Linked DNA regions of Streptomyces hawaiiensis. The protein of the gene in region 1 interacts with the protein of each later gene in a pairwise test. Links are inferred from orthologs where the notes say so. Each region holds a gene or a part of one and is shown on either strand. Other genes may lie near its edges.

Region 1 (5,330 bases):
GCATCGCGGCGTCCACGCCCTTCTGCGCCCAGCGGCCGTCGCTGCGGGTCAGGGCGCCGAGCCGGACGGTGACCCGGGGCATCACGCGCAGCCTGCGGTGCTCGGGTTGCGGGACGCGGTCAGGGGCGCCGTCGAACCAGTAGATGCGCAGCAACGGCTGCTGCGTGTCGGACTCGGCACGTTCTCGCAGCCCCTGGATGAGGGCGGTGTGGTCGACGGTGATGCGGGACCGCGAGGGCTCCCCGGCGAGGAGACTCGCCGCGGCTCCCAGCAGATACCCAGCGTCCACCAGGACGATGCAGCGGTCCACGCGACTCACCCTCTTCCCAGGAGGTTTGCTTCGGGCTTGCTTCGAGTCTGCCCGACGGCGCGGAGGTTAACGGCCGGAACTCGATCTTCGGCGTGGCGTTTCGGGGCGCGCCGCTCCGACCACCCCTGTCACGCACGGTAATTGTCCGACATGCGATCGTTGTCGGCCTGTGTGAATCTGGTCCCGGCCCTGGCCCCTAGTCCCCTACAGGAGGCATCACCATGGCCAAGAACAAGAACCGTGACCGTAAGCAGCAGCGTCCGACCGAGCGTGGTCAGCGGGCGGACCGCAGCCCCGCCTCGCAGACGGAGCCCCAGCCCGAGGTCGAGGTGGCCCCCGGCGACATGGCACCGGCCGGCAAGCGAAAGCGCAGCTTCGGCCACAACTGACATCGTGTGACGGGTTGTTGCGCCCACACACGCACGAGGGGCGTACCCGCAGCCGGGTACGCCCCTCACGCGCATCGAAAGCCCTGTGTCACCCGGCCAGGCAGGACGGTCCGAGCAGCACCTTCAGGTCACCGAAGAGCGCCGGGTCCGGCTTCACCCGGTGCCGGTCCAGCCGCAGCACGGTCGTCTTGGTCGGCCCCTGGAGCTTGATGCGGACCTCGCTGTCGCCCTTGTGGTGGCTGAGGACCTCGCCGAGGCGGCTGACCAGCGGCGGGGTGACCCGGGTGGCCGGGATGGTGAGGACCACGGGCGCGTTGGTGCCCGCGTTCGACAGATCGGGAACCTGCAGTTCCATCGCGACGAGCCGCGGGATGTCCTCGCGCTTGTCGAGGCGGCCCTTGACGAACACCACGGCGTCCTCGACGAGTTGCGTCGAGACGAGCTGGTAGGTCGCGGGGAAGAACATGCACTCGATCGAGCCGGCGAGGTCCTCGACGGTCGCGATGGCCCAGGCGTTGCCCTGCTTGGTCATCTTGCGCTGCAGGCCCGAGATGATGCCGCCGATGGTGACGACCGCGCCGTCGGAGTGCTCGCCCCCGGTCAGCTGGGAGATACCCGCGTCGGCCTTGTCGGACAGGATGTGCTCCAGTCCGAACAGCGGGTGGTCGGAGACGTACAGACCGAGCATCTCCCGCTCCTGGGCGAGCAGATAGGTCTTGTCCCACTCGTCGGGCGAGAACTCCACGTCGAGCCCGAAGCCCGGCTCGCTGGTCTCGGCCTCGCCCATGCCGCCGAAGAGGTCGAACTGTCCCTCGGCCTCCTTGCGCTTGACCGCGACCACGTTGTCGATCATCGGCTCGTAGTGCGCGGTGAGGCCCTTGCGGGTGTGGCCCATGGCGTCGAAGGCGCCGGCCTTGATCAGCGATTCGGTGGTGCGCTTGTTGCAGACCACCGCCTCCACCTTGTCGAGGTAGTCCGGGAAGGAGACGTACTTCCCCTTGGCCTTGCGGCACCTGATGATCGACTCGACCACGTTCGTGCCGACGTTGCGGACGGCGGAGAGGCCGAAGAGGATCACGTCGTCGCCCTGGGCCGCGAAGTTGGACATCGACTCGTTGACGTCCGGCGGGAGCACCTTGATGCCCATGCGGCGGCACTCGTTGAGGTAGACGGCCGACTTGTCCTTGTCGTCCTTCACTGATGTGAGCAGCGCGGCCATGTACTCGGCCGGGTGGTTCGCCTTGAGGTACGCCGTCCAGTACGAGACGAGTCCGTACGCGGCGGAGTGCGCCTTGTTGAACGCGTAGCCGGCGAAGGGGACCAGCACGTCCCACAGAGCCTGGATGGCCTCGTCGCTGAAGCCCTTCCTGCGGGCGCCCTCCTGGAAGAGGACGAAGTTCTTCGCCAGTTCCTCGGGCTTCTTCTTGCCCATCACGCGGCGCAGGATGTCGGCCTCGCCGAGCGAGTAGCCGGCAATGATCTGGGCGGCCTTCTGCACCTGCTCCTGGTAGACGATCAGGCCGTGGGTGACGTCCAGGACCTCCCTGAGCGGCTCCTCCAGTTCGGGGTGGATGGGCGTGATCTCCTGCTGGCCGTTCTTGCGCAGCGCGTAGTTCGTGTGGGAGTTCATGCCCATGGGGCCCGGGCGGTACAGGGCCGACACGGCGGAGATGTCTTCGAAGTTGTCCGGCTTCATGAGCCGGAGCAGGGAGCGCATGGGGCCGCCGTCGAACTGGAAGACACCGAGGGTGTCGCCGCGCTGGAGCAGTTCGAAGGTCGTGGGGTCGTCGAGCGGGAGGCTCAGGAGGTCGATGTCGACCCCCTTGTTGGACTTCACCATCTTGACGGCGTCGTCCATGATCGTCAGGTTGCGCAGGCCCAGGAAGTCCATCTTCAGCAGGCCGAGCGACTCGCAGCTCGGGTAGTCCCACTGGGTGATGGTGACCTTGTCCGTGTGCCTGACCCAGACGGGCACATGGTCGGTGATGGTCTCGCTGGACATGATCACGCCGGCGGCGTGCACGCCCATCTGCCGGACCAGGCCCTCGACGCCCTTGGCGGTGTCGATGACCTTCTTGACGTCCGGCTCGTTCTCGTACATCGCCCGGATCTCGCCCGCCTCCGAGTACCGGGGGTGCTCGGGGTTGGTGATGCCGTCCAGGTTGATGCCCTTGCCGAGGACGTCGGCGGGCATGGCCTTGGTGAGGCGGTCGCCCATCGCGTACGGGTAGCCCAGCACGCGCGCGGAGTCCTTGATCGCGTTCTTGGCCTTGATGGTGCCGTAGGTGCCGATCATGGCGACCTTGTCGGCGCCGTACTTCTCCGTCACGTACCGGATCACCTCGACGCGCCGGCGCTCGTCGAAGTCGATGTCGACATCGGGCATGGAGATGCGCTCGGGGTTGAGGAACCGCTCGAAGATCAGGCCGTGCGGGATGGGGTCGAGGTCGGTGATGCCGAGGGCGTAGGCGACGATCGAGCCGGCCGCGGAGCCTCGGCCGGGGCCGACCGCGATGCCCTGCCTCTTGGCCCACATGATGAAGTCGGCGACCACGAGGAAGTAGCCCGGGAAGCCCATCGAGATGATGGTGTCCATCTCGTACTCGACCTGCTTCATGCGGTCGTCCGGGATGCCGTCCGGGAAGCGGCGGTTCATGCCGCGCAGGGTCTCCTCGCGGAACCAGCTGACCTCGGTGTACCCCTCCGGGATGTCGAACTTGGGCATGAGGTCGCGCTTCTCGAACATGCCCGTGGTGTCGACCATCTCGGCGATCAGACGGGTGTTGGCACAGCCCTCCTGCCAGGCGTCCGAGGAGTCGATGGCGTACATCTCGTCCGTGGACTTCAGGTAGTAGCCGGTGCCGTCGAACCTGAAGCGGTCGGGGTCGGAGAGGTTCTTGCCGGTCTGGATGCACAGCAGGGCGTCGTGGGCGACCGACTCGTGCGCGTACGTGTAGTGCGAGTCGTTGGTGACCAGCGGGGGGATGCCGAGCTTCTTGCCGATGTCCAGCAGGCCGTCGCGGACCCGGCGCTCGATCTCGATGCCGTGGTCCATCAGCTCCAGGAAGTAGCGGTCCTTGCCGAAGATGTCCTGGTAGTCGGCGGCGGCCTTCAGGGCCTCGTCGAAGTGGCCGAGGCGCAGCCGGGTCTGGACCTCGCCGGAGGGGCAGCCGGTGGAGGCGACGATCCCCTCGGACCACTTGGCGATGGTCTCCTTGTCCATCCGGGGCCACTTCTGCAGCCAGCCCTCGGCGTACGCGTCGGAGGACAGCCGGAAGAGGTTGTGCAGGCCGGTGCTGTTCACCGCCCACATCGTCTTGTGGGTGTAACCACCGGAACCGGAGACGTCGTCCCTTTTCTGGTGCGGCTGGCCCCACTGGATCTTGCGCTTGTTGCGCCGGGACTCGGGCGCGACATAGGCCTCGATCCCGATGATCGGGGTCACTCCGGCCTTCTGGGCGGTGTGGAAGAAGTCGTAGGCGCCGTGGAGGTTGCCGTGGTCGGACATGGCGATGTGCGTCATGCCCATCTCGTCGCACGCGTTGAACATGTCCTTCAGCCGCGCGGCACCGTCCAGCAGCGAGTACTGGGTGTGGACGTGCAGGTGCGTGAACGGCGGCTTTGACACGGCTGCGGCCTCCAGGGAAAACGTCGGTCGAATGGGTCCGGCAGGCTGCGGACAGTCTGGGGGACAGCGTCGAAGTCTATGCCTCGGCACTGACACCCGGAGGGCTGACCCGCGTACCTTCGTGCGAGGCTTCGCGGGCACTCCCGCGAGCCGCCGCACGTTAGGCAGAGGGCGGACCTGCCGCCCTGAAATGTACGCACCAGGAGGCACCCAGCGATGTCGTTCCCGCCGCTCGACGACGAGCACCGCGGTGAGGAGATCCTCGCCGTATTCGACACCGCCTTCGGGCAGCTGCTGGCCGCCGACCCGGCCGCGTTCCGTGTGAAGTTCCGCAAGATGGCGGCCTCGGCCTTCGCCTTCTACCGGGGCACGGCCGGCCTCTTCTACCACGACCTCACTGTGTCTGATCAGTTCGGGTCGAAGCGGGGCGGCCCGTACCTGGACGAGCGCACCTCCCGCGTGTGGATCCACGGCGACCTGCACGCGGAGAACTTCGGCACCTACATGGACGCCAACGGCCGCCTGATCTTCAACGTCAACGACTTCGACGAGGCCTACGTCGGCCCCTTCACCTGGGACCTGAAGCGCTTCGCCGCCTCCGTCGCCCTCATCGGGTACGCGAAGGCTCTCGGCGACGAGCAGATCTCCGAGCTGGTGACGATCTACGCGGTCGCCTACCGCGAGCGGATCCACGCCCTGGCGACGGGCGCGAAGAGCGACGAGGTGCCGCCGTTCACGCTGGACACCGCGCAGGGCCCGCTGCTGGACGCGCTGCGTGACGCCCGCTCGCTGACCCGCTTCGGCCTGCTGGACTCGATGACGGAGATCCGCGACTTCGAGCGCCGCTTCGCGCCGGGCGGCGGCTCCGTCGAGCTGGACGCGGCCACCCGCTACAAGGTCCTCGCCGCTTTCGACGGCTACCTGGAGACGCTCCCGGACAGTTCGCTGACCCGCCCGGACTCCTACCGCGTGAAGGACGTCGTCGGCCGGCGCGGCATCGGCA
Region 2 (4,083 bases), 2.3 Mb from region 1 along the record:
GCGGATGGTCGGAGACGAGGGCCAGCAACTCCTGGGCGCGGCCCGCGAAGGAGCCGGGCGAGAGGACCTCGACCCGGGCCGCGAACTCGTACTCCCAGTCGCCCACCCGCTTGGCGACGCCGAGCGGAAGCGGAGTACTGCTGCCCGCGATGCACGCCACCGTCTCCGAGCAGATGCCCCGCTCCTCCTCCAGCAGGACCTGGTGGGATGCGCCGAGGAGTCGCAACTGCAGTTTGGTGTCCGCCAGTTCGAGGTCGAGCGCGGCCAGTGCGGGAAGCGGCTCGCGCCCCAGGGCCCACGCGAGATCGGCCGCGCGCGTGTCGGTGTAGGAGGTGTTCAGGGTCGTGAGCATGGATCGGCTCCGCAAGCACACAAGGAGAGGGAGATGGGTCCGCTGCGCCCCGGTCGCACCGGGGGATGTCGGCCCGGGTCAGCCCAGTCGGCCGGTTTCAGGAAGGTGTCCGCGGGACGTCCGAGGGGCTGCGTTGGTGACTTAGAGGGAATCATGAACGGTGGCGCCGCCACAGCGTTTTTACCCAAGTTCGTAGGGTTTCCATCCCTCAGAGGGCTCCACAGCTCAACTGTTCAACTACGGCGTGCGCCGGTACCGGGGAGGCGTGCGCCGGTGCGCCGTGGCTCACACCCGGAGCCGTGACGGACAGGAGCCCGGGATTCCGGCCGCCTTCCGAAATCACCGTTTGTCGCGCGCAGTTGCCGCAGTCACACTCGGGCCCGCAGCCGCGCGGCGCGAGTTGTCCTACAGGCAGGGAATGTTGCCAGGATCCGCCGAAAGTCACCCCACAGCCGTTCGAGCAACCATCCGTCCGAGACCTCCGAGACCTCCCGGAACTCCGGGAACTCCGGGAACTCCGGGAACTCCGGACACGACGACGCGGGGCCCGCCTCAGGTGCGGACCCCGCGTTCGGTGGATGCGGCTTCCCCGTCGTGAGGACGGCCGGCGTCAGTCAGCTGCCTCCGCCGCCGCAACCACCGCCACCGCCACCGCCGCCCCCGCAGGACGACCCGCCTCCGCAGGACGAGCTGCCGCCGCAGGAGTGTCCGCTGGACGAGCCGGAGTCTCCCCCGCCGGCCCACCAGCTGCCGCCGCTGCTGCTGCTCGACCCGGTGGACGCCCACGCCCCGCGACGCGTCGTCCGCCGGGAACCGCCCCTGCGGGCCGTGGAAACCAGCGCCCCGATCAGTACGACTCCGACCACCGCCAGGATGATGCCTACGAACATGGCGTCACCCTCCTTCCGTTTCCCCCGAAGCGGCCCCCCGTGGGCGCCTCGCTCTTGCGTGAGGCGGTGATGCCCTCCCCGCTCACGGCCCAAAGCAGAGTTGAGGAACTCCAGAGCTTCGGCGCAGGATGGCCGGCATGACCTCCAGCGCGCGCCCCCTGCTGAACCGTCGGCTCGCCGAGTTCGGGACGACGATCTTCGCCGAGATGTCCGCCCTGGCTCTGAGCACCGGCGCCATCAACCTCGGGCAGGGCTTCCCGGACACCGACGGCCCCGAGGAGATCCGGGAGGCCGCCGTACGGGCCCTGCGGGACGGCCGTGGCAACCAGTACCCGCCGGGTCCCGGCGTCCCCGAGCTGCGCACCGCCGTCACCGCCCACCAGCAGCGCCGCTACGGCCTGGCCTACGACCCCGACACGGAGGTCCTGGTCACTGCCGGCGCCACGGAGGCCATCGCCGCCGCCCTGCTGGCCCTGCTGGAGCCCGGGGACGAGGTGGTCGCACTGGAGCCGTACTACGACTCGTACGCGGCGTGCATCGCGATGGCGGGCGGGCGCCGGGTGCCGGTCACCCTGCGCGCGGACGTGGCGGAGGGCCGTTTCCGCCTCGACCTCGACGAGCTGCGCGACGCCGTCACCGACCGCACCCGGCTGCTGCTGATCAACACCCCGCACAACCCGACCGGCACGGTCCTCACCCGCGAGGAGCTGGCGGCCATCGCCGAGCTGGCGGTGGAGCGGGACCTGCTGGTGGTGACGGACGAGGTGTACGAGCACCTGGTCTTCGACGGCGCCGAGCACGTGCCGCTGGCGACGTTCCCGGGGATGCGCGAGCGCACGGTCACTATTTCAAGCAGTGGAAAAACCTTTTCGTTCACCGGTTGGAAGGTCGGCTGGGTGACGGGGGCCCCCGAGCTGGTGATGGCGGTGCGCTCGGCGAAGCAGTATCTGACGTACGTCTCGGCGGGCCCGTTCCAGTACGCGGTCGCCGAGGCCCTTTCCCTGCCCGAGTCGTACTTCACGGCCTTCCGCGCCGACATGCTGGCCAAGCGGGACCTGCTGGCAGCGGGCCTGGCGGAGGCCGGGTTCCGGGTCTTCCGCCCCTCGGGCACGTACTTCGTCACGACCGACATCCGCCCCCTCGGCGAGAGCGACGGCTTCGCCTTCTGCCGCGCCCTGCCGGAACGCGCCGGGGTCGTCGCCATCCCCAACGCGGTCTTCTACGACCACCGCGAGGAGGGCGCCCCGTTCGTACGGTTCGCGTTCTGCAAGCGGACGGGGGTGCTGGAGGAGGCGGCGAAGCGGCTCAAGTCGCCGACCGCATGACAGCCGACCGGCGTACCGGCCAGACGTACACGGCTGCCCCGAGCCGCCACGCACCTACACCGCCTCGCCGCCGCACCGGGAGTCCTCCGTCAGCAGGCGTCTGCCTCGGGCTCCGGGCGCGGGAGTTCGTCAAGGTCGAGGGTGAAGGTGCGGCCGTCCACCAACGGGATGGGGAGCTTGCCCGTGCCGTACTTGTGCGTGTGCGCCGCGATGTAACCGGTGGCGGTCGGCTGGGTGTGGAGGACGACTTCCTGCGCGTACGGGTCCACGACCAGGTAGATCGGGATGCCGTAACGGCCGTACTTCGCGGTGCAGTCGTCATAGTCCTTGCGCGCGGAGGAGGTCGAGACGACCTCTGAGATCAGCAGGACGTCTTCGAAGCTGTAGCGCTTGCCCTCCTTGCGTGCGTCCTCACGCAGGATCGCGAGGTCGGGGGCGGAGTTCTCGTCGGCAGGAAAGTCGATGTAGACATCGGAGGTGACCTTCGCGTGACGGCCCAGGGCGAGAGCGGAGTCGATCTGCATCGACCTGATGGTGCTGGAGTGCTCTTCGCTCTGTGGGGTCATGATCACCTTTCCGTCGGCCCCGAACAGGACCGTGTACCCCTTGGGGAACTCGGTGTGCACGATCGCGTCGACGCTCATGGACGGCTCCTTCCCGTGTGCGGTCAGGATACGGCGGACAGCGCGGTATCACCGAGCCCGGCGGGACCGGCTGTGGGAGCGGTCCGGACAGGTTCTGCGGCCGTCACGACATCCCGACCGGCGACAACTGAGTAGGTGAACGAGGAGTGGGCGGTCACGGCGGCGCCGAACTCACTCGTGCACATCGACCGGGAGGATCGACGTCACCCAGCGGACGGAGTGCTTCCCTGAGCTGGTCAGGGTCGGCCTCGGTGCACTCTGCGTGGATGGCCGTGGTCAGCACCATAACGGGCGCGTCCCGGGGCGTGATGCCGGCCAAGCGGGACCTGCTGGCGGCGGGCCTGGCGGAGGCCGGGTTCCGGGTCTTCCGCCCCTCGGGCACGTACTTCGTCACGACCGACATCCGCCCCCTCGGCGAGAGCGACGGCTTCGCCTTCTGCCGCGCCCTGCCGGAACGCGCCGGGGTCGTCGCCATCCCCAACGCGGTCTTCTACGACCACCGCGAGGAGGGCGCCCCGTTCGTACGGTTCGCGTTCTGCAAGCGGACGGGGGTGCTGGAGGAGGCGGCGAAGCGGCTCGGCGCGGCGTTCCGGGCGCCGGGGACGCTAGAGCGACATTGCGGCGGAGGGTGGGTGGGCGGGTAGTTCTTTCCCCGGTTCTTTCAGGAGGTCAGCGGCTCGCCGGACCCTCGCGGACAAGGGCCCGGTGGGACCGAAAAGGCAAACGGCGCGTGCAGCACGTACCTGTTCGTACGCGCCGACGCGCCGTGGCCCCGGGCGTGGGGGCCTACTCCTCGTCCTCGGGCTTCTCCGCCTCGTTGATCTCCTCTTCGAGACCGAGCTGCTCGATGAGCCACTTGTCGAACTCGATCG

The links. The genes of interacting proteins can lie anywhere in the genome.
Region 2: the proteins of dnaE (region 1) and CEB94_RS21670 interact in binary tests that used the Escherichia coli proteins (3 or more experiments, as listed by UniProt). The link is inferred for Streptomyces hawaiiensis from one-to-one orthologs.

Annotation. Positions count from the first base shown.
Region 1 is NZ_CP021978.1:2,388,255-2,393,584, forward strand. What follows is about bases 588-4,723. They hold dnaE (DNA polymerase III subunit alpha), read right to left. Parts: upstream 4,328-4,723; coding sequence 788-4,327; downstream 588-787. Other genes in these bases: CEB94_RS11045 (hypothetical protein), read left to right, coding at 588-699; CEB94_RS11055 (DUF2252 domain-containing protein), read left to right, coding at 4,544-4,723. In the rest of the region: CEB94_RS11040 (NYN domain-containing protein), read right to left, coding at 1-310; more of CEB94_RS11045, read left to right, coding at 532-587; more of CEB94_RS11055, read left to right, coding at 4,724-5,330. UniProt on the Escherichia coli protein: DNA polymerase III is a complex, multichain enzyme responsible for most of the replicative synthesis in bacteria. This DNA polymerase also exhibits 3' to 5' exonuclease activity. The alpha chain is the DNA polymerase catalytic subunit.
Region 2 is NZ_CP021978.1:4,689,101-4,693,183, reverse strand. Bases 580-3,468 are described here. They hold CEB94_RS21670 (pyridoxal phosphate-dependent aminotransferase), read left to right. Parts: upstream 580-1,370; coding sequence 1,371-2,567; downstream 2,568-3,468. Other genes in these bases: CEB94_RS21665 (Uma2 family endonuclease), read right to left, coding at 2,657-3,211; CEB94_RS21675 (hypothetical protein), read right to left, coding at 967-1,242. In the rest of the region: CEB94_RS21680 (DUF2617 family protein), read right to left, coding at 1-352; CEB94_RS21655 (YbjN domain-containing protein), read right to left, coding at 3,998-4,083. UniProt on the Escherichia coli protein: Shows aminotransferase activity with methionine and histidine as substrates, and to a lesser extent also with phenylalanine.